3 regions of the Lentzea sp. genome follow, and region 2 is predicted to be linked to each of the others. Evidence: riboswitches for the same ligand, from Rfam matches in the RefSeq annotation. Region 2 holds a riboswitch; each other region holds the start of a gene.
What was found. Region 2 has a riboswitch for cobalamin ahead of VF330_RS10800 (ribonucleoside-diphosphate reductase subunit alpha). Riboswitches for the same ligand answer to the same signal wherever they lie in the genome.

Region 1 (10,519 bases), on a different contig from region 2:
GCCGTGCGCGACGTCGCTCGACGGCGCCACGAACAGCGGCCACGTGAACGCCGCCAGGCCGATCACCCCGGACACCGCCAGGGCGACCGCGGACCTCGCGCGGACCGCGATCACAGGGCCGCCTCGACGTCGGCGACCGTCAGCCACGGGCCGAGGACCTTGCTGACCTGCGGCGCGAAGATCGGCGACGACGTGACGACCTCGCGCGCCGGTCCGTCCGCGACTACCTCGCCCTCGGCCATCACGACCACTCTCGTCGCGTACTCGGCGACGAACTCCACGTCGTGCGTGGCGAGGACGATCGCGCTGCCGAGGCTCTTCAGCGTCGCGGCGAGCGCTTCTTTGGCCGGGTAGTCGAGTCCGCGCGTCGGTTCGTCGAGCAGCAGCACGTCCGGTGCGCCGGTGAGCATGACGGCGAGCACGAGCGCCAGCCGCTGGCCTTCGGAGAGATCGCGCGGGTGCGCGTCCTGCGGGACGTTCGCCAGGCCGTCGAGCAGCTCTCGGCAGATACCGGACGGGTGGCCGGTCTCCTGGTCGGCCTGCGCGCACTCCTCCGCGACGGTCTCCAGGTAGAGCAGGTCGGACGGCTGCTGCGGAACCAGCGCGACGGTCCTGCGGCGTTCGGCGGGCTTCACCGCCTTCGGGTCGGTGCCGTTGACGCCGACCGTGCCGGACGTGCGCTTTCCGCTGCCCTGCACCGCCCAGAGCAGCGACGACTTGCCGGAACCGTTGCGGCCCATCACCGCGACCCGTTCGCCGGCGCCGACGGCGAGCGAGACCCCGCGCACGGCCTGGACGTCGCCGTACCGGACCACGACGTCCTTGACCGCCAGCAACGGCTCGACGGCCGGAGGTGCCTCGGCCGCGGGTTCGGTGAGCTTCGCGCGCAGCGGTGCCGCGACCCGGCGTGCGTCGCGGACCGAGACCGGCACCGGCGACCACCCCGCCACTTGTGCGAGCCGCACGACGGGTGGCGCGACCGGTGCTTCCGCGAGCACCTCGCCGACGCCGCCGATCGTGCCCTGCGGGAGGAGGAGAGCGCGGTCGGCGTACTGCGCGACACGCTCCAGGCGGTGCTCGGCGATCACCACGGTCATGCCGAGGTCGTGCACGAGTCGTTGCACGGCAGCGAGAACGTCCTCGGCGGCGCCGGGGTCGAGGGCCGAGGTGGGTTCGTCGAGGACGAGGACGTTCGGGTGCGCGGTGAGGGCCGCGCCGATCGCGACCCGTTGCTGCTGGCCGCCGGACAACGTCGCGAGTGGACGGTCGCGGAGTGCCGCGAGGCCAAGCAGGTCGAGGGTCTCCTCGACGCGCTTGCGCATCACGTCGTTCGACAGGCCCAGGGACTCCATCGAGTACGCGAGCTCGTCCTCCACGTTGTCCGCGACGAAGCCCGCGACCGGGTCCTGGCCGACGAACCCGACCACGTCGGCCAGTTCGCGCGGCGGGAAGTGCGCGGTGTCGCGGCCGCCGACCAGGACGCGTCCGGCGAGGGTGCCGCCGCTGAAGTGCGGGACGAGTCCGTTGACCGCCCGCAGCAACGTCGACTTGCCGGAACCGGTGCGGCCGACGACCAGGCACAGCTCGCCTTCGGGGATCTCCACGGAGATGTCCCGCAGCACCGGCTCGCCGGCGTAGGTGATCGTGACGTTCTCGAACTGGATCATGTCTCCCCCACCAACACGAGCGGTGCCAACGCCACCAGCACGCCGAGCGCCGGAAGCAGCGGCAGTTCCGGTGCGGCCAGCGGCACCGTCGACGGCGACAGCGCCGGATCTCCCGAGAACACCAGCACGACCGCGCCCGTCACGCCGCTCAACGCCACGCCGATCGCTCGTGGCGTCCACCGGTCCGGGCGGTAACGCGTGCGCGGCACCCGCCGTGCGCCGACCCGCAGACCCGCGACGGCCAGCACACCGCCGACCGCGAGCAGCGGCCAGCCGGTGTAGGCGTCGGAGAGCAGCCCGTACGTGCCGATGCAGAACCCGAACAGGCCGGCCAGCACCAACGTCCCGGTCAGCGCGCGATCCCTGCGCGAGATGCCCGCCGTGCGGCCGTAACCGCGCGAGTCCATGGACGCCGCCAGCACCAGCGACCGGTCGAGTGCGTCCTCCAGCACCGGCACCAGCATCGTGCGGATCGCTCGCGCGCCGCGGGCGGTGTCGCCGCGCAGTTGCCGTGCCCGCCGCACCGACCGCGCGGACGCGACCAGCTGCGGTGCGACGGTGAGCGCCACCACGACGGCGACGCTCACCTCGTACAGCGCGGCCGGGAGCGAGCGGAGCAGGCGTTTCGGGTTGGCGAGGGCGTTGGCGGCGCCGACGCAGCCGAGGATCGTCGCGAGGAGCAGTCCCTGGTACAGCGCGAAGACCAGGCCCTCCGCGCTGACCGGGCCGCCGACGCGGATGCCCCGCGCCCAGTCCGGTAGCGGGATCTGCGGCAGCGTGAACAGGACCGTCGGGCCCGCGATGCCGCCGAGGAACACGTGCAGCACCACCCGCAGGCCGATGACCAGCAGGCCGAACCTGAGGAACACGCCGTAGGTCCCGGCCCACGGCGTGGGCGCCCGGCACGTCACGACGACCACGCCCGCGACGGCCAGGACCAGGCCCAGCACCAAAGGGTTGGTGGTGCGGCTGGCGGCGGTGGCCAGGCCGAGGGCCCAGAGCCACCACGCGCCGGAGTGCAGCCTCACTCTTCCGCGCCGCGCCGGCGCCGTGCGACGAGCAGTCCGGTGACAGCGAGCGCGACGATCACCAGTACGCCGAGCACCGTCCAGAGCCGGCCCGAGCCGGACTTCTCCTGCGCCACAGGCGTGCTGCGGTCAGCGACGGCCGACGTCTCCGCCGCCGACGACGAAGACGTCGTGGACGTCGACGCGGAAGTGGTTGCCGCAGAGGAAGAAACCGGCGGTGCAACGGTCGTGGTGGTCGTGGTGACCGCCGGTGGTTGCTGCACGGGCGGCTGCCCGGCAGGAGGCGGCGGGGGTGCGGGGACCTGCGGAGGCGCGGGCGGCTGCGGTGCCGGAGCCGCGGGTGGTGCGATGCCCGGCTGCTCCCCCGCCCCGAACGCCCAGCCCTCCACGGTTCCGCGGGACGGCACGAACGTCGCGGCGCCCTGGTTGCTGTACGACCAGGCGCCCCCGGCCGGTGCGTGCCAGTACGACCAGTAGGCCGTGGCGGGGGACGCGTTGACGCACTTGTCCGCGTCCGTGCCCGGTTTGGCGTTGATGCGGCAGACGAACCCGGGCTGGCGCGACGCGTAGGTGTAGCCGAACCCGGCCGCGGTCAGCGCCGCGACCCCAGAGCCGGGACTGCCCGGCGCGCAGCCCTGCTGGACGCCGCCCCCGAGGCCGCGGAAGTCGACGACGACGGTCACGCCGTCGCAGCCCGCGGCCCGTGCCGGCACCGGTGCGAGTGCGATCACCAGTGCCAGCGCGAAGAAGAGCCTCCTCACGGAGTGGCGCCCGGAGCGGTGCCGGGGCCGAACGCCCAGCCCTCGACCGTGCCCGGCGCCGGGTCGTGGCTGCCCGCGCCCGAGGTGCTGTAGGTCCAGGTGCCGCCGGGCGTGCCGTGCCAGTACGACCAGTACGCGCTGGTGGTCGGCGCGGTGCACGGGTTCGGCAGCGCGTTGACGCGGCAGACGAAACCGGGCTGGCGCGGCACGAACGAGTAGGTGAAGCCCGCGCCGGTCAGCGCGGTCAGTCCGGTGGCCGGATCACCTGCGGCACACCCGGTCTGGACGCCACCGCCGAACGCGGAGAAGTCCACGACGACCTTCACGCCCGCGCAAGCGTCGGCGGAGGCGGGGGACGTGACGACGAACGTGCTCGCCAGCAGGGCGAGGACAGCGAGGACGCGGCGCATCACGCACCACCCTTCCGACGACGGGAGACGACGAGGAGCACGGCGCCGGCGAGCACCGCGAACGAACCGGCCAGCGTCAGCGGGACGGCCTGGTCCGGACCGGTGGCGGCGAGCGGCGGGGCGACCGGCTGGGTGACCGGCGCCTCGGGACCGGCCGGTGCAGGGACGGTGGGTTCGGGGGTCGTGGACGACGGAGGCGTGGTGGTGCAGTCGATCGCGGGCACGCCGGCCGTGGCGGACGACGCCGACACCTCGGCGAGGCTCACCCGCGCGAGCCCGAGCATGCCCTGCACGGTCGAGCGCACGACCGTTCCGGCGTCGAAACCGTTGCCGTCGAACGCGATCGCACCCCGCTGAGCCTCGGGCGCGGCACATCCGACCTGCAACGTCTTCAGGAACGCCACGGCCTTGTCCGCCGCGGCGGTGCGACCGCCGGCGACCAGCGCGCCCACCGCGAGACCGGTGGTGTTGGCGTTCGTGGGCGGCGTCATCGCCTGGAACCCGCCGTCGGCCTGCTGCTGCGCCACGAGCCAGTCGAGGGCCTTGGCGGACGCGGTCTTCTCCCCCGCCGCGAGCAGCGCCTGGAGCACCTGCGCGGTTCCGTCCACATCGGACTTGCAGACCGCTTCGCCGAACACGATGGGGAAACCGCCGTCCGGGCACTGCGCCGCGGCCTGGAACGCCACCGGCTTCGCGACGTCCTGACCGGCGCGCTTCAGCACGATGATCGCCAACGCCTGCGTGAACGCGTTGGTCTGGTCGAACGACGGGTCGGTCCGGTCGCGGAACCTCCCCGAGGGCTCCTGCAGCGCGCCGAGCCGGTCCAGCAGGTCGACCCCGCCGAACTCCGCCGGGTCCGTGCCCAGCGTCTGCGCGACGAGCGCGAGCTTCGTGAGACCACCGACGTACGACTCGGCGTCGCCGTCCCCGACGAACGTCTCCAGCTGCGGCGACGCGGCCAGCCACGCGGCGGCCTTCGTCGCGGTCGACTTGCCGGCCTTGGCCGCGGCCAGCGCGTAGATGCCGTCGGCGGTGAGTCCGGGATCACCGGACGCCGGGTCGTTGGGGAACCTCAGCAGCCGGTCGCCCCCGGCGAACTGGCCTGCCAGCCACGTGCTCGGCGACACCTCGGCGGCCTGCGCCTGCGGTGTCGCCACCAGCGCGGCCGCGATGACCGCGACCAGCGCGGACTTCCTGATCACTACGCCTCCCTGTCCCGCTGTCCTCGACGGGTGAGTGGAGCTGCCGCGCGCCACGGGCAGTCGGACTTTCACCGTTGCGGGTCAGTGCCGGAGTTCCACCGGCTTCCCCCGCGGCGTGCGGATGCTGTTGTCCCCTGGATCGTGCGGGTTCGGCCTACCCGAGTCAAATGGCTGTGAGCCGGGCCATCGGCTGCGACAATCGGCGGCATGGGGGAGTTCGAGGAGTCGGTCCTGGCTGCGGTGGCGTCGATCGAGGCGCTGATCCCGCCGGAGCCGGCGGCGGAGCTGGGCCGGTACCAACCGCGGGAGCGACGTGGTCCGCAGCACGGAACTGCCGCGCAGCAAGCACTCGACGCGTTTCCCGGTCTGGCCGCGGAACGGTTGCTGGGCGCACTGGAACTGGGCGTCGCCGCGCTGCCCCTGCACGCGCCCGCGGACGTGGTGGCCGGTCTGCGCCCACCCGGCAACGGGACCTTCGGGTTCGTGTCGCTCGGCCGCGAAAGCGCGCTGAGGAGGCCGGTCGCGTTCGTGGCGGCGGCACATCCCGGGGCGATCGAACTGGTCACCGACCACGTGCGGTCGATGACGGGACTGCTCGACCTGAGCGGGGCGAGCGGTGACGAGGCGGCGATCGCCGCCCAGCACGGAGCGGCACACCTCGCACTGGCCGTGGCGGTGTCGGCGGCCGTCCTGCGCGCTGTCGGCACACCGACCTCCACCGATCCGGTGGCGATCATCGGCATCGCGATCGGGGTGACCGCGCTGCTGCTGCCGTCGATCGGGAAGCCTCCCGCGTACGCCCGGGCGATGCTGGAGAAGCGGCGCGCCGAGTACAAGGGCTCGTACTGGCAGACCAACGTGCCGGTGTTCGACCACGAGTTCGTGTTCGTGGAAGAGCCGGGCTTTCCCGGCACGGACTTCTCGGTGACGGGACTCGTCTCCGCGGTCGACACCGGTTTCGCCGTGCGCACGGGGGTCCGGGAGGGCAGCGTCCCGGTGTTCGTGCGGGTGGCGCTCGACGAACCGGGCGAGCCGATGACCTCGATCTGGGACGAGGTGGCCGAGGTCAGCTTCACCGCGGTGAAGGGCGACGCCCGGCTCGGCCGCGGTGCTCTGCCGCCCTGGCCGGGGGAGTTCCGGGTCCGGGCGCACGCCCGCGGCCGGGACGGTGACGACGAAGAACGCCACGAACTGCTGATCTGGCCGGCACCTCACGCGGACCCGCTCGTGCTCAAGAAGACGGACCGGGTCGGTCACCGGCTGCGCGGCGAACCCGAGCCCGCGCCCAGGACCGCACCGGAGGCGGCGCTGCGGTGGCTGCCCGCACTGCTCGGCGACGCGGCGACCGTCACGGTCGTGACCGGCCTCGGCGTCGACGACGTGGTCGGCGACTTCGAGGAGGACTCGCTCGCCGTCGAGATCGACGGCGGGACCGTGGTCCTGGAGCTCGACAACTGGGTCGGCTCCGGGCCCGAGGTGCTGAAGCGACTGTCCCGCAACGGGAGCGCCGCCAGCCTGTTCTGGAACGTCAACTCCGACCGGCGGCTGTCGTTCGCCAGGGACGGCGCGCTGCTCGGTTCGGCGGAACCGTGGAAGGACGCCGACTACGGCGACGACCCGGAGGTCGCCGCCGCACTGGCCGGGCTCGACTTCGAGGACCTCCGGCACCTCAGCGCGAAGGGGATCACCGCGGTCGTCCGCTTCACCCGCACCGAGCTCCCGCGAGAGGACCTCGCCGCCGCCGTCGGGAACCTGTTCAGTAGTGGGGAAGAATGAGGCTGTTCACGATCTCGTCGAACTCCGGGATCGGCGCGCCGCCGCTCTCCTGGTTGCGCAAGGCCATGTCCTGGTTGGCCGTCACGTACGGCCGCAGGACCTCCTCGTAGCGCTCGAAGGCGGTCGTCGGGTCCTTGGCCAGCTCGCCGGCCAGCACGTACGCGCCGACCAGCGCCATGCTGGTGCCCTGCCCGGACAGCGGGGAACCGCAGTAGCCCGCGTCGCCGAGCAGCACGACGTTGCCGCGCGACCAGCTGTCCATGCGGATCTGGCTCATCGAGTCGAAGTGGAAGTCCGGCGCCTCCCACATGTGCTTGAGCGCGGTCGGCCACGCCCAGCCGGCACCCTCGAACTTCTCGGCCAGCAGGCGGCGCTGCGCCTCGACGTCGCGGTGGTCGAACGACGTGACGCCGTTGAATCCCATGTACACACGGCATTCCGCGTTGGAGCGGGCGCTCATGATGCCGCCGCCGACCACGTCCCCCTGCTGGAAAGTCTGCCAGTGGTCGAGCCCGAGGAAGTTCGGTGCGGTGAACACGGCGAGGTTGACGCCGAGGTGGCTGATGAACCGCTCTTCGGGGCCGAAAACCAGGCGGCGGACGTTGGAGTGCAGGCCGTCGGCGCCGACGACCACGTCGAAGTCGCGCGGGGCGGCCTTCTCGAAGGTGACGCGGGTGCCGTCGATCGCGGTGATCGTGTCGTCGAAGAGGTACTCGACGCCCTCGACCGCGTCGAAGAGCATCCCGGCCAGGTCGTCGCGGAGCAGCTCGACGTCGGGGCTCGACAGGTCGCCGCCGCTGATGGTGCGGGTGGTGGAGCTGAACAGCTCGTTGCCTTCGGCGTCGACGACGTTCATGCCGCGCATGTTCGTGCTGAACGACCTCAGCCGCTCGCCGAGGCCCATGCGCTCGATGACCTCCAGTGCCGGGCCGCGCACGTCGATGGCCTGGCCGCCGGGGCGCAGGCCGCGGGCCCGCTCGACGACGGTGACGTCGAAGCCGTGGTGGCGCAGCCAGTACGCGAGGGCGGGGCCGCCGATGCTGGCGCCGGAGATCAGGACGTTCGTCATGGTGTTCCCCCTGTGGGTCGGTGTTGCCCACAAGGTGCCGACCGGCGCTGACCGTCGGCTGACCACCGGCCGTCAGCGCCGGACAGCGACCCCCGCGAACGGGACCTCGTTGACCTCCGGGTTGGCCGCGAAGTCGCCCTCGCTGTCCGGACGCCACGACGGGCAGCCGACGAGACCGGGCTCCACCAGGTCGAACCCGGCGAAGAACGCCATCACCTCGTCGTGCGTGCGCGGAAACGCCTGGTTGGCGGCGCTCTTGACGTTGTAGGTCCGCACGGCCTCGTCCATGCCGGCGGGCTTGGCCTCGGCGGAGGCGTGCGACAGCGCGAGGAAGCTGCCGGGCGCCAGCCGGTCGCGGTAGCGGCCCACGATCGACACCGGGTCCCACTCGTCCGGCACGAAGTGCAGCACCAGCAACATGAACAGGCCGACGGGCTCGTCGAAGTCGAGGAGCTCGCGCGTCGAGCACGCGTTGAAGATCGCGTCCAGGTCGCGCAGGTCGGCCTGCACGACGGCGGTGCCGGCGTTGCCCGCGAGGATGAGCTCGCTGTGCGCGACCGCCACGTCGTCGCGGTCAACGTAGACGACCCGGCAGTCGGGCGCCTCCGCCTGCACGATCTCGTGCAGGTTGCCGACGGTCGGGATGCCGGAGCCGATGTCGAGGAACTGCCGCACGCCCCGCTCGACCATGTGCAGCGCCGACCTGCGCAGGAACGCCCTGTTCATCCGGGCGGCGTCGCGGACGCCGGGCATGATCTGCAGGATCTTCTCGCCCAGCGCGCGGTCCGGGGCGAAGTTGTGACCACCACCGAGCCAGTAGTCGTACACCCGTGCCGGTGACGGCACCGTCGTGTCCACCCCTGGTGGAACCCAACCGAGGTCGCTGCTCACCGACTGAGCGTATCCGTGTGCACCACATCGGCCGAACGGCTCAGCACCCGATCGTGTGTACTTTCTCGCCACCACTGGCGCGGCACCCCTAGGTTGTTCGGGGTCGCACGAGAGGTGGTGTCATGCCGAGCGTCACGACGGTGCCGGGCCGGTGGCCCCTCGTCGGTCACACCGTCACCCTGCTCCGCAACCCCGTCGAGTTCCTGGCCTCGTTATCAGCCAGGGGCGAGGTGGTGAAGGTCTACCTCGGGCCGCTGCCGGTGCACCTCGTCACGACGCCCGAGCTCGCGCTGAAGCTGCTGGCGTCGGACAAGTTCGACAAGGGCATCGTCTTCGACAAGATGCGCCCGCTGTTCGGCAACGGGCTCGCCACCTCCAACGGCGCGTTCAACCAACGGCAGCGGCGGATGGTGCTGCCCGCCTTCCACCGCACCAGGGTCGCGACCTACGCCGAGACCGTGATCACTTCGCTGGCCACCGAACTGCGCGACTCGTGGCACGACGGTCAGCGCCTGGAGCTCGACGCGGTGGTGCAGGACTTCGTGATGACCGTCGCCGGTCGCACGCTGTTCTCCGCCGACCTCGGGCCACGCGTGCTCGACGAGATCAGGCGCTCGATCCCGGTCATGCTCCGGCACGTGCTGGTGCGCGCGTTCTCGCCGGGGTTCGTGGAACGGTTGCCGCTCAAGGCGAACCGCGAGTTCGACGAGGCCGCCGCGCGGTTGCGCGAGGTGATCCCCGAGGTCGTCCTGGGGGCGCGCGGCGACGGCGCCGACCACGGCGACCTGCTGTCGGCCCTGCTCGCCGCGCGCGACGCCGACACCGGCGAGGCCATGACGGACGAGCAGGTCCACGACGAGGTCGTCACGATCCTCACCACCGGTGCGGAGACGACGGCGGTGGCGCTCGCGTGGTTCTTCCACGAGGTCGGCACGCGACCCGTTGTGCGGCAACGGTTCCACGCCGAGGTCGACGCCGTGCTGGGCGACCGGCCCGCGACGTTCGAGGACGTGCCGAAGCTCGAGTACACCGGCCGGATCATCAACGAGGTGCTGCGCCGCACCCCGCCGATCATCCTGATGCGCCGGGCCCGCGAGGACGTCGAGATCGGTGGCGTGCTCGTGCGGAAGGGCGCGGAGATCGCCGTCTCGCAACACACCCTGCACCGCGACCCGCGCTGGTTCCCCGACCCCGGCGGGTTCGACCCGGACCGGTGGGAACCGGCGAGAGCCGCCGCCCTGCCCAAGGGCGCGTTCATCCCGTTCGGTGCCGGCACGCGGTTCTGCCCCGGCCACTTCCTCGCCCACACGGAGATCGCGATCGCGGCCGCGACGATCGCGACCCGGTGGGACCTCGTCCCCGCAGCGGGACACCGCGTCCACGCCCAGCTGAAGGCGACCATGCAGCCCGACCGGCTGCCGATGACCGCCCAGAGCAGAAAGCCTCCCGCGTGAAACTCCTCCCCGTCCTCGCCGCGGTCCTGGCGACGATCTCCCTGACGCCCGCAGCGCACGCCGCCGGTGTCGACTGCTCGGTCACGACGTTGCCGGTGTCCGCTCCCGGCGGCGCCGGCACGGTGTCCGGCCAGCTCTGCAAACCGGCGGGGGCGAACCCGCGGTCGGTCCAGCTGCTGGTGCACGGCGGCACGTACAACCGCGCCTACTGGGACCTGCCGGGTGTGCCGGAGTCCTACTCGTACCAGCGGAACATGGCCC
Region 2 (10,519 bases):
TCCGACAGCGTCTCCGCCATCGACGTCGCCACGCGCACCGTCGTCGGCACCGCCGCCGTCGGCTTCACCCCGCACGGCATCGCGCTGACGCCGAACGGCACCCGCGCGTACGTGACGAACAGCGAGTTCGACTCGGTCTCCGTCGTCGACCTGACGACCATGACCGAGCTCCAGAAGATCGTGGTCGGCGACCGCCCGATCGGCGTGGCCCTCACGCCCGACGGCGTCACCGCCTACGTCACGAACTTCAACAGCAACACCGTCTCGGTCATCGACACGGCCTCCAACACGGTCACCGCCACCCTCGGCGTCGGCGTCCGCCCGGTGGGCATCGCGGTCAACTTCGTGCCGCCCGCCCCGTCGAAGCTCGCCGCCGGCACGGCCCTGCTCCAGCTGCGGCTCCTCGGCTTCACGGTCCGCGGCCTCAACGCCACGCTGACCGAGAAGCACACCGGGGCGCCGGTCGCCGGTCAGAAGGTCGTGTTCCAGACCGTGAAGGGCACACCGCTCTGCACCGCGACGACCAACGCGTCCGGCAAGGCCGTGTGCGACTCGCAGGTGCCGTTGCTGGTGGGCCTGTCGACGCTGCTCCAGGGCTTCACGGCCTCCTACGCGGGCAACAACGAGCACGGCGGCGCGTCCGTCCGCGGGTACATCACGCTGCTCTGAGCAGTTCCGGTGACGTCGGCCGGGAGGGTGTCCGATCGGGGACGCCCTTCCGGCCGGCCTTCGTTCGTGGAGAAACTCCAGGAACCCCTCAAGTTAAGCTCGGCGCATGGCGATCGACGAGCTCGCGGCCTCGTTGCTGTACCAGGTGACGGCCCTGGCGGGAGAGGTCGGCGGCCGGATGCACGACGGCCTGGAACGGCTGGAGCTCACCGGCCCGACGGCGAACCTGCTGTGGGTCCTCGACCCGGCCGCCGAACCGCAACCGCTGCGCAAGCTGGCCGTGCTGCTGCGGTGCGACCCCTCCAACATCAGCCTGCTCAGCGCGCAGCTGGAGAATCGCGGGCTCGCCGAGCGGCGCCCCCATCCCCGCGACGGGCGCGTCCGGACGCTGGTGCTCACCGCCGAGGGCCGCGAGGTGCGCGAACGGCTCCTCGCCGTCGTCGCCCGGCACTCGCCCTTCGCCCACCTGGCCGACGAGGAGCAGCGGCTCCTGCACTCCCTGCTGGCCAAGGCGCTCGCCGAACCGTGACCAAGTCCGTGAGTAGATCCTTGAGATTCTCAAGTATATTTTCGGCATGACCACTGCTGCGAGCGCGAGACGGGTACGGCTGACCTCCACCGGAGGTCCCGAGGTGCTGCGGGTGGAGGCCGTGCCCGTGCCGGAACCGGGCCCCGGCCAGGTCCTGATCACCACGGAGGCCGCGGGCGTGGCGTTCCACGACGTCACGACCCGCCGGGGCCTCACCCCCGGTGCCCTGCCGGAGGTCCAGGGGTTCGACGTCGTCGGGCACGTCGCCCGGGTGGGCGCCGGCGTCGCGGAGTTCACCGTCGGCCAGCGCGTCGGCGCTCTGGTCGGCGCCGGCGGGTACGCGACCCACGTGCTGGCACCGGCGGCGCGGACCGCCCCGCTGCCGGAGGGACCTCCCGCCGAACTCCTCGACGCGCTGGTGCTCAACTACCTCACGGCCTGGCAGATGTTCCACCGCGTGGCCAAACCGGCGCCCGGCGAGGCCGTGCTGGTGCTCGGAGCCGCCGGCGGGGTGGGCTCGGCGCTGTCCCAGATCGCCAGGGCGGCGGGAGTCGCGGTCTACGGCACCTCGAGCCCCGGCAGGCGCCGCCGCGTCGAGGCCGGTGGTGCCACCTGGGTCGCGGACCAGACCGCCGTACCCGTGCCGGTCGCGGCCACGTTCGACCCGGTCGGCGGTCCGTCGCTGGCGCGCTCCCGGCGTGCCACGGCACCGTCGGGCGTGGTCGTGTCGTACGGGTTCAGCTTCGCCACCGGGGCCGGCTACTCCAGGACGGGCGCGCTGGCGCGCACCATCGGAGCCCTGCTGCGGGCGAAGCTCACGCCGGGACCTCGCGTCGTCCTGCACACCGTGGCGCGCGCGGTCGACGAGGACCCGGCCGGTTTCCGGGCGGACATGGCGGCACTGGTCGAGCAGCTGGCGGCCGGGGCCATCGAGCCCGAGGTCGTCACCCTGCCGCTGGAGCAGGCCGCCGAGGCGCACCGCCGCCTGGAGAACCGCGAGGTCGAGGGCAAACTGGTCCTGCTGCCGTGAGACTAGGCCGCGGCCGGCAGGTCCGGCCGCAGGGCGTCGACGTAGTCCACGCAGGACTGCTTGCAGGCGACTCCGTGGACGACCTGCCAGCCGGCGGGCACCTGCAGCACCGCGGGCCAGATCGAGTACTGGCCCGTTGGGCTGACCAGCACCAGGAACATGGTGTGAGCCTGAGCGAACGGGGAAGTCATGACCCCAGGGTGACGTGCGCCACCTAGGATCCGGCTATCCGCGCGGTGGAGCCCCCTCACCCGGACGCCAGTTCCCGATCTTCGGCCGCGTGTGGTCACATGGGGGTGTGACTGTGGAACAGGTGGTCCTCCTGGCCGAGGACGGTTCGGCCATCGGCGTCGAGGACAAGGCCGTGGTGCACCACGCGGACACCCCGCTGCACCTCGCCTTCTCCAGCTACGTCTTCGACTCGTCGGGCAACACGGTGCTGACGCGGCGCGCGTTGCACAAGAAGACGTTCCCCGGTCTGTGGACCAACACCTGCTGCGGCCACCCGGCACCGGGCGAGGACATCGCCCGGGCCGTGGTGCGCCGGCTGCGCGACGAGCTCGGCATGGCGGTCTCCGCACCGGAGCTGCTGCTGCCGTCCTTCCGCTACCGCGCCGAGATGGACGGGATCGTCGAGAACGAGATGTGCCCGGTGTTCCGGGTCCTCACCGACGACGACCCCGCGCCCAACCCGGACGAGGTCGATTCCACCGAACGGGTGGCGTGGAGCAAGTTCGCCGCCGACGTCCTCGACGGCACGCGCGAGATCTCGCCGTGGTCGAGGCTCCAGGTCGCCGAGCTCGTCAAGCTCGGACCCGATCCGCTGGACTGGCCCGTCGCGGACCGGGCCGGGCTGCCCAAGGCAGTGGTGTCGTCACCACTCCAGTGAGCCACCGTTCTGGTACTCGATGACGCGGGTCTCGAAGAAGTTCTTCTCCTTCTTCAGGTCCATCATCTCCGACATCCACGGGAACGGGTTCTCCGCCTGCCCCCACACCGGCTCCAGGCCGAGCTGTGCGCAGCGGCGGTTCGTGATGAACCGCATGTACTGCTCGCACAGCTCGGCGTTGATCCCCAGGATGCCGTTCGGCATCGTGTCGCGGCCGTAGGCGATCTCCAGCTCGCAGCCCTCGGCGAGCATGGTCCGCACCTCCTGCTGGAACGAGCCGGTCCACAGGTGCGGGTTCTCGATCTTGATCTGGTTGATCGCGTCGATGCCGAAGTTCAGGTGGATCGACTCGTCGCGCAGGATGTACTGGTACTGCTCGGCGATGCCGACCATCTTGTTGCGCCGGCCGAGCGACAGGATCTGCGCGAAGCCGGTGTAGAACCACATCCCCTCGAACACCACGTAGAACGCGACGAGGTCCTTGAGGAACGCCTGGTCGCGGTCCGGCGTGCCCGTCCTGAACTCCGGGTCCTCCAGGTGCTGCGTGAACTGCAACGCCCACGCGGCCTTGTCCGTGATGGACGGGATCTCCCGGTACATGTTGAACAGCTCGCCCTCGTCCAGCCCGAGCGAGGTGCAGATGTACTGGAACGTGTGGGTGTGCACGGCCTCCTCGAAGGCCTGGCGGAGAAGGTACTGGCGGCACTCGGGGTTGGTGAGGTGCCGGTAGACCGCGAGCACGATGTTGTTGGCCACCAACGACTCGCTGGTCGCGAAGAAGCCGAGGTTCCGCTTGATCATGCGGCGTTCCTCGTCGGTCAGCCCGTCGGCGGACTTCCACAGGCCGATGTCGGCCTGCATCGAGACCTCGGTCGGCATCCAGTGGTTGTTGCAGCCGTTGAGGTACTTGTCCCACGCCCAGTGGTACTTGAGCGGCAGCAGCTGGTTGACGTCGGCCCGGCAGTTGATCATCGCCTTGTCGTCGACGGAGACCCGTCCGGCACCGGCTTCGATGTTCGTGGTCACTGGCAGGCCTCGCAGTCCGGGTCGGTGATCGAGCAGCTGGGATCGGTGACGGTGACGGGCGAGACGGCGTTGAGCTTGCCGTCGGTGCCCCGCAACGTGGACTTCTCCACGTGGGTCGCGCTCTGCGTGCGCAGGTAGTACGTCGTCTTCAGCCCGCGCACCCACGCCAGCTGGTACAGCTCGTCGAGCTTGCGGCCGCTCGGCTCGGCCAGGTACAGGTTGAGCGACTGCGCTTGGTCGATCCACTTCTGCCGGCGGCTGCCCGCCTCGACCAGCCACGCGCTGTCGACCTCGAACGCCGTGGCGTACAACGCCTTCAGGTGCGGCGGCACCCGGTCGATCGCGCCGAGGCTGCCGTCGTGCAGCTTGAGGTCCGAGATCATCCGCTCGTCCCAGAGCCCCCGCTGCTTGAGCGCCCGCACCAGGTCGGGGTTGGTGACGGTGAAGTCGCCGGACATGTTCGACTTCACGTACAGGTTGCGGTACAGCGGCTCGATCGACTGGTTCACGCCGGTGATGTTCGCGATCGTCGCGGTCGGCGCGATGGCCATGACGTTGGAGTTGCGCATGCCGCGCTCGACCTTCTCGCGCACGGCGTCCCAGTCCAAGGTGGACTCGCGGTTCACTTCGAGCTCGCCGGCGCCGCGGTTGCGCGCGAGGATCTCGACGGAGTCGATCGGCAGAACCCCTCGGCTCCACAACGACCCGTCGAACGACGCGTACGCGCCGCGTTCGCGGGCGAGGTCGGCGCTGGCGGTGATCGCGTGGTAGCTGATCTCCTCCATGCTGCGGTCGGCGAACTCCACGGCCTCCTGCGACGCCATCGGCGTGCCGAGCGTGAACAGCGCGTCCTGGAAACCCATCAGCCCCAGGCCGATGGGCCGGTGCCGCAGGTTGGAGTTCCTGGCCTCCGGGATCGTGTAGTAGTTCACGTCGATGACGTTGTCGAGCATCCGCACGGCCGTCCGCACGGTCTTCGCGAGCCGCGCGTGGTCGATGCCGTCCGCGGTGACGTGCCGGGCGAGGTTGACGCTGCCCAGGTTGCAGACGGCGACCTCGTCGACCGTGGTGTTGAGCGTGATCTCGGTGCACAGGTTGCTGGAGTGCACGACACCGCTGTGCTGCTGCGGCGACCGCAGGTTGCACGGGTCCTTGAACGTGATCCACGGGTGCCCGGTCTCGAACAGCATCGTCAGCATGCGCCGCCACAGGTCGACGGCGGGCAGACGCCGGAAGACCTTGATCTCGCCGTTGTCCGCTCTCTCCTCGTAGGCGCGGTACTTCTCGGCGAACTCGTCACCGAACGCGTCGTGCAGGTCCGGCACCTCGTCGGGGGAGAAGAGCGTCCACCGCCCGCCGGCGCGGACCCGGCGCAGGAACTCGTCCGGCACCCAGTTCGCGGTGTTCATGTCGTGGGTGCGGCGGCGCTCGTCGCCGGTGTTCTTGCGCAGGTCGAGGAACTCCTCGACGTCGATGTGCCAGGTCTCCAGGTAGGCGCAGACCGCGCCCTTGCGTTTCCCTCCCTGGTTCACGGCCACGGCCGTGTCGTTCGCGATCTTCAGGAACGGCACCACGCCCTGCGACTTGCCGTTGGTCCCCTTGATGTGCGCGCCGATCCCGCGCACCGGGGTCCAGTCGTTGCCCAGCCCGCCGGCGAACTTCGACAGCAGCGCGTTGTTGCTGATGCCGTGGAAGATGCCCGCGAGGTCGTCGTCCACGGTGGTCAGGAAGCACGACGACAGCTGCGGCCGTGTGGTGCCCGAGTTGAACAGCGTCGGCGTCGAGCACATGAAGTCGAACGACGACAGCAGCTCGTAGAACTCGATCGCGCGGGCGTCGCGGTCGTCCTCCTGCAGCGCGAGGCCCATCGCGACGCGCATGAAGAACGCCTGCGGCAGCTCGTAGCGGCGGCCGTCGTGGTGCAGGAAGTAGCGGTCGTACAGGGTCTGCATGCCCAGGAACTGGAAGTTCAGGTCGCGTGACGCGTCCAGGGCGGCGCCCAGGCGGGCCAGGTCGAAGCCGGCGAGCCGCGGGTCGAGCTGGTCCAGGCCGATGCCGTGGTGGACGAACGAGGCGAAGTACGACGGGTAGCGTTCGGTCATCTCGGCGTGCGTCAGCGGGACGCCGCAGGCCTCGGCGCGCAGCTTGTCCAGCAGCAGCCGGGCGCTGACGGAGGAGTAGTCCGGGTCCTGTTCGACCATCGTGCGGGCGGCCATGATCGGCGCCAGCGCCAGTTCGGCGTCGGTGATGCCGTCGTAGAGGTTGCGCTTGGTCTCGGCCAGGACTGCCTCCGCCGAGGCGTTGGGCAGGTCGGCACACGCTTCGTGGACGACCTCGGACAGTCGATCCAGCGCTGGTGGGCGGTCGGGCACGCTCTCTCCTCGCGAGCAAGCCCGAGGAAACGCGTGCGCGCACCAGCGGACGCGCGCCACCGGTGCACACAGCCGCCCTCCCTCGGGGCACCGTGTGGTGCGCGCAGGCTTGCGCGCACACCGGTGGCAGGTCTTCGGACTCGTGGGCGCCGGGCACGCTCCTACCGGCCGTCGCTTCCCAGGGCGGACCCCAGTGCTTCGTTGACGGCTTTCGTTCCCACTCACCGCTGCGGGGCAGTCCCGGACTTCCACCGGGTTCCCTCTTGCCTCACTCGCCCGGTGCTCCGGGCCGGTGAACCACCAGCGCGGCAGATACTACATGTGGTGGTGGCTGCTTGATCACCACCCAACATGCGCGCGTCACGCTCCGGCGATCAGCACCACTCCGAGGACGGTCATCACGGCGGCGATCACGCCGTCCAGCACCCGCCACGCGCGGGGCCTCGCGAACAGCGGGCTGAGCAGGCGCGCGCCGAACCCGAGCGCGACGAACCAGGTGACGCTCGCGGTGACCGCGCCGATCCCGAAGAGCCACCGGCCGGCCGCGATCGAGCCGAGGAGCAGCAGCGTGTCGAGGTAGACGTGCGGGTTGAGCCACGTCAGCGCGAGCGCGGTGAGCACGGGGCGGCCCGACGCCTCGCCGGAGGCGGTCAGCGCGGACGGCCGCAACGCCCGCCGCGCGGCGAGGAAACCGTAGCCCAGCAGGAAGATCCCGCCCACGACCGCGGCGGCGGTGATCACGGACGGCCACCTGCGGACGATCGCCCCGAACCCGGCGACGCCCACCGCGACGAGGATCGCGTCCGAGACGGCGCACACGGCGACCACCTTCGCCACGGCCTGGCGCCGGAGTCCTTGGCGCAGCACGAAAGCGTTCTGCGCGCCGATCGCGACGATGAGGGTCATCATGGTGCCGAAGCCGAGGAACAGGTCAGTCACCCCTCCGACGGTATTCACGCGTTCTTGATGAGACCAGCTAAAGATTCTTACGTAGCATTAGCGCTCGTGATGGATCTCGACCTGGTGCGCACGCTGCTCGCGGTCGTCGACGCGGGCACGTTCGACGCGGCAGCCACCGCGCTGCACGTCACGCCTTCCGCTGTCTCGCAACGGATCAAGGCTCTGGAGCAGCGCACCGGCCGGGTGCTGCTCGTGCGCGCCCGGCCGGTCCGGCTCACCCCGTCCGGCGAGGTGCTGGTCCGCTACGGCCGGCAGCTGCTCGCCCTCGACCAGGACCTCGACGCGGCGCTCGGCGAGGACGCCGTCGTGCGCGTGCCGATCGCGGTGAACGCCGACTCGCTCGCCACGTGGTTCCTGCCCGCGCTGCAACGGGTCCCGCCGGAGCCGAGGATCTCGTTCGACCTCCACCGCGAGGACCAGGACCACACGACGGCGTTGCTGCGCCAGGGCCTGGTGATGGCGGCGGTGACGTCGTCGCGGGAACCCGTTGCGGGCTGCGAGGTCCGCCGGCTCGGCCACATCCGGTACGCGGCGATGGCCACGCGGTCCTTTGTGGACCGTTACGAGGACGGGCCGCTCAAGTCGTGGCTGCCGCGGGCGCCGGTGGTCGTGTTCGACCGCAACGACGACCTGCAGGACCGGTTCGTGCGCACGCTGACCCGCGGCCGCGGCGCGTCCGACCACCGCCACTACGTGCCGTCGTCCGAGGTGTACGTGCGGGCGATCGTCGCGGGCCTGGGCTGGGGGATGGTGCCACCGCAGCAGCTGCAGGACGGCCTGGTCGACCTCGCGCCGGGCCGGACGGTGTCCGTGCCGCTGTACTGGCAGCAGTGGAAGCTCGACTCGCCGGCGCTCAACGCAGTGGCCCGCGCGGTCGAGGAAGAAGCGGCCGTAGCGCTCGAATAGGAGTTATCGTCTCGGGCCATGACCGGTGAAGCGATGAACCTCGACGGGAAGACCGCGGTCATCTACGGCGGCGCGGGCAGCATCGGCGGCGCCATCGCCGCGGCGTTCGCGGCGGCGGGGGCCGAGGTGCACCTCGCGGGGCGGACCGAGGCGACGCTCAAGGCCAGAGCCGAGCAGCTCGGTGCGCGGTACGCCGTGGTCGACGCCCTCGACGAGCGGGCCGTGGACGAGCACGCCGCCACGTTCGAGCGCCTGGACATCTCCGTCAACGTCACGACCGACAACGACGTCCAGGGCACGCCGATGGTCGAGATGAGCGTCGAGGACTACCTCAGCCCCGTCGTCTCGGCCGTCCGGTCGAAGTTCCTCACCGCCAGGGCGGCCGCACGCCACATGACCAGGCAGAAGTCCGGCGTCATCCTGTTCTTCGGCGGCACCGGCGACCCCTCCGCGCACCGGGAGTGGCAGCTCGGCGGGCTGCTCGCCGCGTTCGACGCGGTCGAGTCGATGCGCCGCCAGCTCGCCGTGGAGCTCGGGCCGCACGGCGTCCGCGTCGTCACGTTGCAGACGGCGGGCGTGCCCGAGTCCGTCCCGGAGGACTTCCGCGGCGTGGTCGAGCCGGACATGCTCCGCCGGTCACCGCTGAACAGGGTGGCGACGCTGGAGGACGTCGGCAGGGCGGCGCTGTTCGCGGCGTCGGACTGGGGCCGCACGATCACGGGCGCGCAGGTCAACATCACCTGCGGGAGCGTCCTGGGCTGAGCGGTTCCTGTCGGTTCCCTGAATGCCGGAACCCCTCGCCCGCACGCGAGCGTTGACCGTTATGTGCTGATTCCTCGACTCGCCGCCGCCGGCGGTTCACTCGCCGTCGTCGCCACGGTGGCCATGGTCGGGCTGCTCGACCTGAACGTCGGGCCGCTGCGCCGCACGATCAGCGAGTACGCGCTGGGCGAGCACCGGCTGGTCTTCGACGTGGCCGTGCTGCTCCTCGCGTTCGGCTCGCTCGCGATCCTGACGGCGCTCGTCCACCGCGGGCTGGCCCGGTGGCGGTCGCCGGGGTCGGTGGCGCTCGTGCTGTGGTCGGTGGGCCTGCTGCTCGTGGTGGCGTTCCCGAAGACGAACTGGGCGATGGGCACCAACGAGATGAGCGGCAGCATCCACCGGTTCGGGAGCATGCTCGCGTTCGTGAGCCTGCCGATCGCGGTCATCGCGCTCGCGCGGCCGTGGCTACGGCACGCCGTGTGGGGGCGACACGCCAGGTGGACGATGGCGTCCGGTTTGTTGAGCGTTGTCGCGTTCATGCCGATCCTGTACGCCATTGCGGTGGGCATGACGTCCGGCGTTCGGTGGTGGCGCGTGTTCCCGTTGGGCTACACCGAGAGGATCTTGCTCGTGGCCGAGGTCGGCGCCGTGCTGGTCGTCGGGCTGTGGGCCATCGCGGCCAGTAGGGTTGCGCCATGGCGAGTTGGGGAGACCTCGCGGATTACGTCCGCGCCGAGTACGACGTCATCCACGACGACGGCGAAGAGCTGAGGATCCTCTTCACCTTCGGGGACGTGGACGAGGGCGACGACGAACGCACGCAGGTCGTGATCGTCGTCAGGGAAGTGCTCGACAAGATGCACGAGTGGGTGCAGATCGCCTCCCCGTGCGGGCTGGCCTCGCAGGTGGACCTCCGCGCGGTGCTGGAGGAGGTCGGCAACTCCACGGTCGCGTGCGGTCTCGCGATCATGGGGGAGCACGTGGTCGTGCGGCACTCGCTGCCGTTGGCCGACCTGGACATCCACGAGTTCACCGACCCGCTCCAGCTGCTCGCCGGCACGGCGGACACGCTGGAGGAGCAGTTCTGGGGAGGCGACGGCTACTGAGGTCCCCCACGACCCGATCCGGCCGGACCGTGTCGTGGGACTCAGTCGACGACCCGTCGTGGAACCTAGGTTAGGCTCTCCTAACGTGAGAGCGATGACGGTGCAGGTTCGGGCCGGGCTGGGCGTCGGACGCCTGGCCGCGGCCATGGAGTCCCTGGTGGAACTGCATCCCGAGCTGTGCCGCTCCGGCTTCGCCCACCACGAGGTCACCGACCCCGTCACCGCCACCCCCGCGGCCCTCGCGGAGGCGGAGGCGGGCCTCGACCTGCA
Region 3 (10,519 bases), on a different contig from region 2:
GCGGAGCCGGACCTGGATCGGCTGGTCCGCGGGGGACCACTTGCCGGCGTTGTCGACGAGGTTGAGCACGGCCCGCTGGAGCGCGGCGGGACGCCCGCTCACCCACACCGAGTCCACGTCGAGCGCGACCTCGACGTCGGGTGCGCGGGAGCTCGCCCTGGTCGCGGCGGCCACCACCACGTCGGCGAGGTCGAGCAGTTCGGTGTTCTCGTCGGTGACGTCACCGCGCGCCAGGTCGGTCAGCTCGGCGGCGAGGGTGCTCAGCTCGGCCACCTGGGCACCGAGGTCGGTGAGCAGCCGGGTCCGGCTCGCCGAGGGCAGTGCGCTGTCCAGGGTGCCGCGCCGGTCGAGCTTGATCAGCAGCTCGATGTTGAGGCGCAGGCTGGTGAGCGGGGTCTTGAGCTCGTGGGCGGCGTCCTCGGCGAGCAGCCGCTGGGCCAGCCGGGAGTCCCGCAGCGCGGCGAGCATGTCGTTGATCGCCTGGATGAGCTGCCGGATCTCCCCGCCGCCCTCGTCCGGGATGCCGGCGTCGAGGTCGCGGGTCTGCGCGACCCGGACCGCGGCGGCGGTCAGCCGGTCGATCGGCGCCAGCCCGGTCCGTGCCACGGCCCGCCCGACGAAGGCGCCGCAGACGACGCAGAGCAGCCCGATCAGCAGCATGCCGAACCCGAACTCGTTGATCGGCGTGTCGTCGGCGGCGCGGGCCACCTGGACCGCACCGCCGCCCGCCCGCAGCGTGTAGACGAGGTAGCCGTCGTCGTCGCTGTCGCGCGACTCCATCAGGTCGGCCGACGCGCCCTGGGCCACGCGCCCAGCTTGCTCGCTGACCGGGGGCAGCGCGGGCTGGCCGTCCGGCGTCCGGACCGAGCCGTCGGGCAGGACGACCCGCACCAGCCGGCCGGATCCGGGATACGGCGGCAGCTCGACCCGCGCCAGACCGGCGCGCTCCGCGTTCGCCGCCAGGAAGCGGGAGTCGGCGCGCAGCTGCTCCTCCACGGTGGTGCGCAGCTCCCCGTCCAGCAGCTCGCTGGCCACCTGGAAGGCCAGGAACACGCTGGCCGCGATGGCCGTCGCCGCGATCACCGTCAGCCGGGTCCGCAGGGACTGCCGACGCCACCACCGGGGCAACCGCCTGCTCACGGAGGGGTCTCCCGCACCGTGTACCCGAGGCCGCGCCGTGTGTGGATCAACCGCGGCTCGCCCCCGGCCTCCATCTTGCGGCGCAGGTAGCTCACGTACACCTGGAGGTTGTTGGAGGTGACGCTCATGTCGAAGCCCCAGATCGCCTCGAACAGCTCACCCCGGGTCAGCACCCTGGTCGCGTTGCGCACGAGGACCTCCAGCAGGAAGAACTCGGTCCGCGTCAGGTGGAGCGGCCGCTCGCCCCGCCACGCCTCGAACCTGTCGGGATCGACCCGCAGGTCGGCGAACGCCAGGACCGGCGACTCGTCGTCACCCGGCACCCGGCGGCGCAGCAGGGCCCGGACCCTGGCCAGCAGCTCCTCGGTGGCGAACGGCTTGGGCAGGTAGTCGTCGGCGCCCGCGTCCAGCCCCGCGACCCGGTCGGACACCTGGTCGCGGGCGGTCAGCATCAGCACCGGCAGGTCCCGGCCCGCCGCCCGCAACCGTCGGCAGGTCTCCACCCCGCCGAGGCGGGGCATCATCACGTCGAGGATCAGCAGATCCGGCGCGTCGTCACCGATCCCGTCGAGCACGGCGAGCCCGTTGGCGACGGTGCTGGTGTCGTACCCCTCGACCTGCAACACCCGTTCCAGGGACTCGCGGATGGCCGCCTCGTCGTCCGCGATCATGATCCGCACGCCGGTCCGTCCCCCTCCGGTCGATGGTTTTGCCGCACATCGTCCCGGATGAACCTGAGGGCAACGTTAGAGCGTCACCACCCGGCCTCACCCGCGCGCCCGTCCGGCACACCGCTACGGGCGGGTGGCGTCGGTTCCGGCTCTCCCAGGCCGGGACGACACCTGGTGATCAGGCGGCCCCGTGCCGCTACAGTGGGTGTGCAGCTGGTTCGGCCTCCGTGAGCACGATGGCGGTGGCCGAGGCAAGAGGGAACCCGGTGAGAGTCCGGGACTGCCCCGCAGCGGTGAGTGGGAACGACCGCCATCAGCCTCTTCGAGAGGCGAGCACTGAGCCCGAGCCGGGTTTGGGAAGCGATGGCCAGTAGGAACCCGGCGTGAGCCGGACCGCCCACGAGTCCGAAGACCTGCCCGCTGTGCATCCACGACCGTGGGTGCAGGCCGAGACCTCGCGGGTGGGTCGTTGGCGGTTCACGGCCGGGCATCGGTCGTGGGTTGTCACGCGCTCGTTCCGCAGGTCCACGTGGACTCGCGAAGGAGAGCCCCGTGACCCAGACCGTTCCGACCAGCCGCGCGACCGTGTACGGCTATCCGCGCCAGGGTGCGCAACGACAGCTGAAGAAGGCGATCGAGTCGTACTGGGCCGGTCGTGGCGACGCCGATGCCCTGCTCGGCACGGCTCGCGAGCTGCGGCAGCAGAGTCTCGCGGAGCTGCGCGCGGCCGGTGTCGACGAGGTGCCGAGCAACTACTTCTCGTTCTACGACCACGTGCTGGACACGGCCTGGATGCTCGGTGCGGTTCCCGAGCGCCACCTCGCCGCTGTGCCGGACACGACGACTCCCGCGGGTCAGCTCGACCGCTACTTCGCGATGGCGCGCGGCACGGCCGACGCCGCGCCGCTGGAGATGACGAAGTGGTTCGACACGAACTACCACTACCTCGTGCCCGAACTCGGGCCGGACACCCGCTTCACCCTGGACGCGACCAAGCCCCTCACCGAGTTCGCCGAGGCGAAGGCCGAGGGCGTCACCACCCGTCCGGTGCTCGTCGGCCCGGTCACGTTCCTGTTGCTGGCCAAGGACACGACGGGCACGGATGGGTTCCAGCCCCTCGACCTGCTGGATCGGATCGTGCCGCTGTACGTGGACCTGCTGCGTCAGCTGCGCGAGGCCGGTGCGGAGTGGGTCCAGCTCGACGAGCCCGTCCTCGTGACCGACCAGCCGGCGGACGTGCTGGCCAGGGTCGCCGAGACCTACGCGGTGCTGGCCGCGGAGCAGGTGCGGCCGAAGATCTTCGTCGCGTCGTACTTCGACCGGCTCGGCGACGCGTTGCCGGTGCTGGCCGCCGCGCCGGTCGAAGGTCTGGCGGTCGACTTCACCGGCAACGCCGCCGCGAACCTCGACGCGCTCGCGGCCGTGGGCGGGATCCCGGACAAGCGGCTGGTCGCCGGTGTCGTCAACGGCCGCAACATCTGGGCCGCCGACCTCGCGGCCGCGCTGAGCACCCTCGGCACCCTGCTGGGGCTCGCCGGGACCGTGGACGTCGCCGCGTCCTGCTCGCTGTTGCACGTGCCGCTCGACGTGACGCTGGAGGCCGGCCTCGACTCCGAGATCGCCGGCTGGCTGGCGTTCGCCCGGCAGAAGCTCGACGAGATCGTCACGTTGCGCCGCGGGCTGACCGCGGGACGGTCCGCGATCGCCACCGTGGTGCACGTCAACAAGACCCGGCTCGCCTCGCGTGCCTCCTCCCCGGTCGTGAAGGTGCCCGCAGTGCGGGAACGGGTCGCCGCCGTCACCGAGTCGGACCTGCACCGGGCGAGCACGTACGGCGTGCGGAGCAAGACCCAGCGGGAGCGGTTGAACCTGCCCGAGCTGCCCACGACCACGATCGGGTCGTTCCCGCAGACGCAGGAACTGCGCAAGGCCCGCGCGGCACTGCGGGCGGGCGACCTCGGCCAGGACGCCTACCTGGAGGCGATGCGCGCGGAGATCCGTTCCGTCATCGCCGAACAGGAGAAGATCGGTTTGGACGTGCTGGTGCACGGCGAGCCCGAACGCAACGACATGGTGCAGTACTTCGGTGAGCAGCTCACGGGATTCCTTGCCACGCAACACGGTTGGGTGCAGTCCTACGGCACGCGCTACGTGCGGCCGCCGCTGATCGTCGGCGACGTGGCCCGCCTGGCGCCGATGACCGTGGAGTGGTCCACGTACGCGCAGAGCCGGACCGAGCGTCCGGTCAAGGGAATGCTGACCGGTCCGGTGACGATGCTGGCGTGGTCGTTCGTCCGCGACGACCAGCCGGAGGGTGACACCGCACGGCAGGTCGCGCTCGCGTTGCGCGACGAGGTGGCGGACCTCGAGGCGGCGGGCATCTCCGTGATCCAGGTCGACGAGCCGGCGCTGCGGGAGACCCTGCCGCTGCGCACCGCCGACCGAGCCGTGTACCTGGACTGGGCGGTCACGTCGTTCCAGCTCTCGACGGCGGGCGTCCGCGACGACACGCAGATCCACACGCACATGTGCTACGCCGAGTTCGGGGACGTCTTGCAGGCCATTGTGGACATGGACGCCGACGTGATCAGCCTGGAAGCGGCGCGGTCGAACATGGCCATCGTCGACGGCCTCGCCCAAGCCGGGTATCCGAACGAGGCAGGCCCTGGCGTGTGGGACATCCACTCGCCACGCGTCCCGTCCGTCGAGGAGATCGCCGGCCACCTGCGCGTGGCGACCGCGGCCTTCCCGGCGGAGCGCTTGTGGGTCAACCCGGACTGCGGCCTCAAGACCCGCGGTTACCCGGAGGTGCGGGCCACCTTGAGCAACCTGGTCGCGGCCACCCGGCAGCTGAGGGCCCGCGCGTGACGAGTGGGCAGATTTCCCCGCGGCGTGCGCTCACCGCGCACGCCGCGGGCTCCGCGCGCCTCAGCACGGTCCGGGAGCGCCCGGCCGCCGACGGGCCGGTGCTGTCGCTGGAGTCGCTGAGACCGGGGTTCGTGTCCGTCACCTACGGCGCGGGCGGGTCGACCCGCGACAACACGATCGCGGTGGCGGCACGGATCGCCGACGACACCACGATGCTGCCGGTGGTCCACCTGACCGCGGTCGGCCACTCGGTGCGCGATCTGCGGGCGTTCGTCGGGGCGCTGGCCGACGCGGGAATCGTCAACGTGCTGGCGTTGCGGGGAGATCCGCCCGGTGATGTCGCCGGCGAGTGGGTCCGCCACCCGGAAGGTGTCGAGTACGCGAGCGAGCTGGTGACACTGCTGCGTGAGCACGGCGACTTCTGCGTCGGGGTGGCGGCGTTCCCGCATCGGCATCCTCGCTCGGCGAGCGTCGAGGAGGACTCGGCGCACTTCGTGGCGAAGTGCCGGGCGGGAGCGGACTACGCGATCACGCAGATGTTCTTCGACGCGGACGACTACCTGAGGCTTCGAGATCGGGTGGCGGCCGCGGGCTGTGCCACACCGATCATCCCGTCGCTGATGCCGGTCACGACCATGAGGACCATCGCGCGGTCGGAGCAGTTGTCCGGAGCACCGTTCCCGCCGCACCTGGCGGAGCGGTTCGCCGCCATCGCGGACGATCCCGCGGCCGTGCGGTCGCTCGGCGTCGAACAGGCGATCCTGCTCGGGCGACGGCTGTTGTCCGAAGGAGTACCAGGCCTGCACTTCGTCACGTTCAACTTCGCCCGAGCCACCTCCGAGGTGGTCGCAGAACTTCCGATCCTTTCCTGATGTCCCCGAAACCACGCCGCATTCGTGGACGGTCCGGAGACGCTCTGGTCGGGTCACCACGCGATGCGCCAGAACCGTGACGTGGTGACGGGGGTGGCCTCTTGCGGCCACCCCCGTCACCTGCAAGCCCCCCGTGCAGCGAACGGGAACGGTTCCCGTCCGCTCAGCGCACGGCGACCAGCACGTGGTCGTCGCCGTACTGCCAGACGACCCCGACGTCGCTGAACCCGGCCCGCAGCAGTGCTTCCTCGTGCCAGCGCACGCTGAGGTCGTTGCCGTAGCCGCCCGCCTTGGTGGTCAGCTCCTCCTCGGTGAACAACTCGCGCAGCCCGGCATCGGAGCGGGCCTCGTCCCACCAGGCGCGCCAGTCCTCGTTCGCGAGCACACCCGCTCGTTCAGCGTGGCGGTCGCGCACGAACTCGGCCAGCTCCCGCAGCACCGGCTGCTCGAAGTGCAGGTGGTCGCCGTTGACCAGCACCCCACCGGGACGGATCACCTCGGCCAGGTCCGCGTAGACGCCGCGCAGACGGTCGGGTTCGAGCCAGTGCAACGCGGTGGTCGACACCGCGGCGTCCCACTGGCGGGCGGTGCCCACGTGCGCGGTCCAGCCGGGCTCGGCGAGGTCGGCCAGGACGTAGTCGACGGGCGCCTCCGCCGGCCGGGTGTGGCGGGCGAGGCCGAGGAGGAACGGGTGCACGTCGACGCCGACGATCGTCGCGTGGGGAACCCTCGCGTGCAGCCTCGTCGACAACGAGCCCGGGCCGCAGCCGAGGTCCACGACCAACGCCGCGTCGACCTGCGCGCACACGTGTTCGACGACGTCGCCGATCACCTGGAAGCGTTCCTCGCGTCCGGCGATGTAGTGCTCCTGCTGGCGGTCCCACCGCTCGACCCACGCCGTCGCGACCGCTTTGTGGTCAGCCATGCCCGATCTCCTCTGGTTCGTGTGCCGACATGCCGAGTTCGGCGGCCTCGACGAGCGCCGCGGTGACGGGGGAACCGGGAGAGACGAGCAGCTCGCCCGGCGGACCGCTGTCGGCGACGCACCCGGACTCGAGCACGACGAGGTGGTCCGCCTCGGCGCACACCGCCCGGAGGTCGTGGCTGATCAGCACCACGGCGGTGCGGTGATCCCGGCGAAGCCGGGTGAGCAGGTCAAGCACACTGCGGGCCGAATCCGCGTCGAGCGCGGTGGTGACCTCGTCGCACACCAGCACGTCGGGACGCGCGAGCAGCGCTCGAACCAGGGCAGCGCGCTGCAGCTCACCGCCCGACATGCGCGCCGGCGGCCGGCTCGCCGTCTGCTCGTCCACGCCCAGCTCGGCCAGGAGGTCGACGGCCTCGGCGCGGGCGTCCGCAGTGCTCAGGCCGCGCAACCGGACAGCGGTGCGGGCCACCTCGCCGAGCACCGGACGACCTTCCTCGAACGAACCCCGGACTTCCTGCCACACGTACTGCACACGGCGTTTGTCCTCGATGGAACGGCGGCGGAGCACCGGTAGCGGGCGACCGTCAAGCCGCACGTCACCGAGCACCCGGTCGTGCAGACCGGCGAGACATCGCGCCAGAGTGGTCTTGCCGCTCCCGGAGGCTCCGACGAGCCCCAGGCACCGTCCGGGAGCGAGGGCGAACGACACGTCGTGCAGCACGGAAACCGACCGTCCGGCGGTGCGGTGCGTCGCGCCCAGCCCGACGACCTCCAGGACGGGACCAGCCCCGGGTTCGCGGGCCGGCGAGGGAACGGCGATCGGCTCCGGGCGCGTGACCGTGACGGCCTTGACGCGTCCGGCTCGCAGGGCGACGACGTTGTCGGCCAAGGCGGAGACGACCGGCAGGTCGTGGGTCAGCAGCAGGATCGCGAGCCCTGTGCGGGCGAGCTCCGCCAGTTGTTCCACGACGTGCAGCTTCGTGACGGTGTCCAGACCGGTGGTGGGCTCGTCGAGCACGAGCACCCGCGGCCGGCAGACGAGCGCCTCGGCCAGTGCGATCCGCTGGCGTTGCCCTCCGGAGAACTGGTGCGGGAACCGGCGCCGCAACGCCCGGTCGTCTTCGAGCCCGGCGGTGCGCAGCGCGTCGCCGACCGCGTCCTGGTCACCGGTGTGCAGGCGGGCGAGCTCGCCGAGGACGGAGCCGATCCGCCGGGCCGGGTTGAGCGCGGCCCCAGGGTGCTGGGGCAGGTAGGCGACCGAGCGTCCCCGGATCCGGTGGGCATGTGGCTGCACGCCCTGCACGCCGATGACGAGCTGGCCGTCGAACGTGACGCGGCCGCTCAGCTCGACACCGTGCCGGTGCTCGCCGAGCAGTGCCAGTGCGGCGGTGGTCTTGCCGCTGCCGGACGGCCCCACCAGCGCCGTCACCTCGCCCGCGGTCAGCCGGAACGACACGTCGTCGAGCAGCAGACGGGTTCCCGCTCGGGCGGTGAGGTCGGCGACCTCGACCAGCGGCGTCATGAGGGCACCTCCTTCGACGTCATGGCCCTGTCCCCGAGCAGGTTCATGCCGACCGTGAAGCACACGACCACCAACGCGGGCGCGAGCACCGACCACGGTTGCAACAGCAGGGCGTTGCGGTTGCGGGCGACCGAGACCGCCCAGTCGGCCGAGGTGGGGTCGGCTCCGAGCCCGAGGAAGTTCACCGCCGCGATCAGGTAGACCGCGGCGGTGACCCTGGTGCCGATGTCGGCGGCGACCGGTCGTGCCACCGCGCGGGCGACGTAGCCGGAATGCACCCTCCACCACGACTGTCCTTGCAGGGCCAGGGCTTCGGCGACACCGCTGCTGGACGCGTCGAGCGCGGCACCGCGCACGAGCCGCGCCACGGCGGGAGCGTTGACCACTCCGACCACCACCGCGACCGCCCACGCCTCTGCCTGCCACCACACGGCGACCACACTGATCAACAGCAGCGACGGTACCGCGAGCAGCACGTCCAGCGGCCGCAGCAGCACCTCGTCGACCCACCGCCTGCGGCTGGACGCGGCGAGCAGACCCGCGAGACCACCGAGCAGGTACGCCCCCGTGATCGAGACCAGTGCCACCAGCAACGTGGACGGACCACCGCGCAACAGCTGCCCGAACACGTCACGGCCCAGACCATCCGTGCCCAACAGGTACGGCCCGGTCAGCACGTACGGCGCTCCCGGAGGTGACTCCACCCCGGCGGCGACGAACGGGCCCACGACCGTCGCGAGCAGGGGAAGGCCGGCCAGCACCGCCGCCACCACCGCGCGCCCCCTCACCGCAGCACCTCCGCACGCGGCACCAACCGATGGGCGGTGAGATCCACCGCGAGGTTGACGAGCAGGGCGAGAGCCCCCAGCAGGAGCACGAACGACTGCACCACGGGCACGTCGCGTGCCTGCACAGCCTCCACGATCTCCGTGGCGACCCCCGGCAGCGCGAACACCGCTTCCACGACGAGAACGCCGCCCAGAAGCCCGTCACCGACCCTGGCCAGCTCCTGCACCGCGGGGACCAGCGCGTTGGGCAGGATGTGCCGCAGCACGACCGCGCGGTCCGGCACGCCGAGCCTCCTCGCCTGCGCGACGTACTCCGAGCGCGCCGCGTCGACGACGCCTGCCCGGACCTGGCGGCTGAGCACCCCGGTGGTCTTGGCGAGGAGCACGGCCACCGGGAGCACGAGAAGTTCGGGACGGGCCAGCAGACTCGCGGCGTCCGCCCCGATCGCCGTTGCCGGCAGCCATCGCAACCGCACCGCGAACAGCGCCACGAGCAGCAGCGCGAGAACGAAGTCCGGGATGGACTGCAACGTCAGCGTCACCGCGGTCAGGCCTCGATCCAGCCTGCTGCCCTCCCGCAGCCCGGCGGCGACACCGAGGACGACCGCGAGCGGGACCACGACGGCCAACGTGACCACGCTCAGCAGCAGGGTCACCGGGAACGCCCGCGCGAGGGCCTCGGTGACCGGGGCGCCGTTGACCAGCGAGGTGCCGAGGTCGCCGGTGAGCACGTCCCCGAACCAGTCCAGAAACCGTTGCGGAGCGGGAAGGTCCAGCTCCAGCTGGGTACGCAGCGCCGCGACCTGGTCGAGGGTGGTCTGCTCCCCGAACCGGACGTACGCGGCGTCCCCGGGAAGTGCCTCGGTCAGCAGGAACACCAGCACGGCCAGCAACACCAGCTGGACCAGCGCGACCAGGCCGCGCTGAAGGACGTAACCGCGTGCCACCTAGGCCAGCCAGACCTTGTCGTACCGTGCCCAGTCCTCCGTGTTGGGCTGGGCGGCCTTGGCGCCACGCAGCCTCGCTGACGTTCCGACCAGCCAGTCGCTGTAGCCCCACACCAGCATGCCGCCGCGGTCGTGCAACGTCTGCTGCATCCGGTGGTAGAGAGCGCCACGAGCGGCGTCGTCCACTGTGGACTGCGCCTTGACGAAGGTCTCGTCGAACGCCGGGTCGCGCCAGCCGGTGACGTTCTGCTTCGCGTCGGACACCATGCGCAGCGCCAGGTTCTGCGGGATCGGAGCGGCTCCGGCGCGGTAGCTCCAGATGCCCGATCCGGTGAGGATGTCGGTGAAGTAGGTCTCCTTGGCCCGGTTGTCCACGGTCACCTTGACGCCGGCCTCGCGGAGCTGCTCGGCGAAGAGCGCGGCGGCGTTGACCATCCCGGCGGCGAGGTCGGCGGTGTGCAGAGTGACCTCGAGGTTCTCCGCGCCCGCCTTGAGCAGCAGATTCTTGGCCTCGGCGACATCGCGGCCGCGCTGGGGGATGTCGCCGGCGAAGTACTCGAACCCCTTGCCGAACAGGTCGTTGCCGACCTGCCCCTGGCCCGACAGCGCCACGTCCACCAGCCGCTGCCGGTCCGCCAGCAACATGAACGCCTTGCGCACGTCCGGGTTGTCGAACGGCGCCTGGTCGGTGCGCAGGGCGAACCCCTGCATGACGCTGGCCTGTGCGGCCAGCACCGCGATGGCGGGGTTCGCCTCGTTGGTGCGCGCGAACGTGGCACTCAG

Region 1: it holds a riboswitch for cobalamin, as region 2 does, so the genes downstream of both, VF330_RS31850 (LPXTG cell wall anchor domain-containing protein) here and VF330_RS10800 (ribonucleoside-diphosphate reductase subunit alpha) in region 2, are expected to answer to the same signal.
Region 3: it holds a riboswitch for cobalamin, as region 2 does, so the genes downstream of both, metE (5-methyltetrahydropteroyltriglutamate--homocysteine S-methyltransferase) here and VF330_RS10800 (ribonucleoside-diphosphate reductase subunit alpha) in region 2, are expected to answer to the same signal.

Annotation. Positions count from the first base shown of each region.
Region 1 is NZ_DASVFL010000302.1:19,577-30,095, forward strand. Features, by position in the region: gene VF330_RS31825 (ECF transporter S component) at 1-114, opposite strand, end outside; gene VF330_RS31830 (ABC transporter ATP-binding protein) at 111-1,667, opposite strand; gene VF330_RS31835 (energy-coupling factor transporter transmembrane protein EcfT) at 1,664-2,695, opposite strand; gene VF330_RS31840 (hypothetical protein) at 2,692-3,456, opposite strand; gene VF330_RS31845 (hypothetical protein) at 3,453-3,866, opposite strand; gene VF330_RS31850 (LPXTG cell wall anchor domain-containing protein) at 3,866-5,068, opposite strand; adenosylcobalamin-variant (AdoCbl-variant) riboswitch at 5,115-5,186, opposite strand; gene VF330_RS31855 (DUF6461 domain-containing protein) at 5,276-6,844, shown strand; gene VF330_RS31860 (FAD-dependent monooxygenase) at 6,825-7,913, opposite strand; gene VF330_RS31865 (SAM-dependent methyltransferase) at 7,986-8,804, opposite strand; gene VF330_RS31870 (cytochrome P450) at 8,927-10,258, shown strand; gene VF330_RS31875 (alpha/beta hydrolase) at 10,255-10,519, shown strand, end outside.
Region 2 is NZ_DASVFL010000083.1:10,938-21,456, reverse strand. Features, by position in the region: gene VF330_RS10830 (beta-propeller fold lactonase family protein) at 1-669, shown strand, start outside; gene VF330_RS10825 (MarR family winged helix-turn-helix transcriptional regulator) at 776-1,198, shown strand; gene VF330_RS10820 (zinc-binding dehydrogenase) at 1,245-2,228, shown strand; gene VF330_RS10815 (MbtH family protein) at 2,231-2,419, opposite strand; gene idi (isopentenyl-diphosphate Delta-isomerase) at 2,533-3,117, shown strand; gene VF330_RS10805 (ribonucleotide-diphosphate reductase subunit beta) at 3,103-4,179, opposite strand; gene VF330_RS10800 (ribonucleoside-diphosphate reductase subunit alpha) at 4,140-6,515, opposite strand; cobalamin riboswitch at 6,624-6,832, opposite strand; gene VF330_RS10795 (LysE/ArgO family amino acid transporter) at 6,876-7,424, opposite strand; gene VF330_RS10790 (LysR family transcriptional regulator ArgP) at 7,524-8,381, shown strand; gene VF330_RS10785 (SDR family oxidoreductase) at 8,400-9,143, shown strand; gene VF330_RS10780 (DUF998 domain-containing protein) at 9,207-9,914, shown strand; gene VF330_RS10775 (hypothetical protein) at 9,839-10,249, shown strand; gene VF330_RS10770 (hypothetical protein) at 10,344-10,519, shown strand, end outside.
Region 3 is NZ_DASVFL010000209.1:15,003-25,521, forward strand. Features, by position in the region: gene VF330_RS23140 (HAMP domain-containing sensor histidine kinase) at 1-1,140, opposite strand, end outside; gene VF330_RS23145 (response regulator transcription factor) at 1,137-1,820, opposite strand; cobalamin riboswitch at 2,009-2,246, shown strand; gene metE (5-methyltetrahydropteroyltriglutamate--homocysteine S-methyltransferase) at 2,364-4,679, shown strand; gene VF330_RS23155 (methylenetetrahydrofolate reductase) at 4,676-5,551, shown strand; gene VF330_RS23160 (class I SAM-dependent methyltransferase) at 5,715-6,476, opposite strand; gene VF330_RS23165 (ABC transporter ATP-binding protein) at 6,469-8,001, opposite strand; gene VF330_RS23170 (ABC transporter permease subunit) at 7,998-8,789, opposite strand; gene VF330_RS23175 (ABC transporter permease) at 8,786-9,736, opposite strand; gene VF330_RS23180 (ABC transporter substrate-binding protein) at 9,737-10,519, opposite strand, start outside.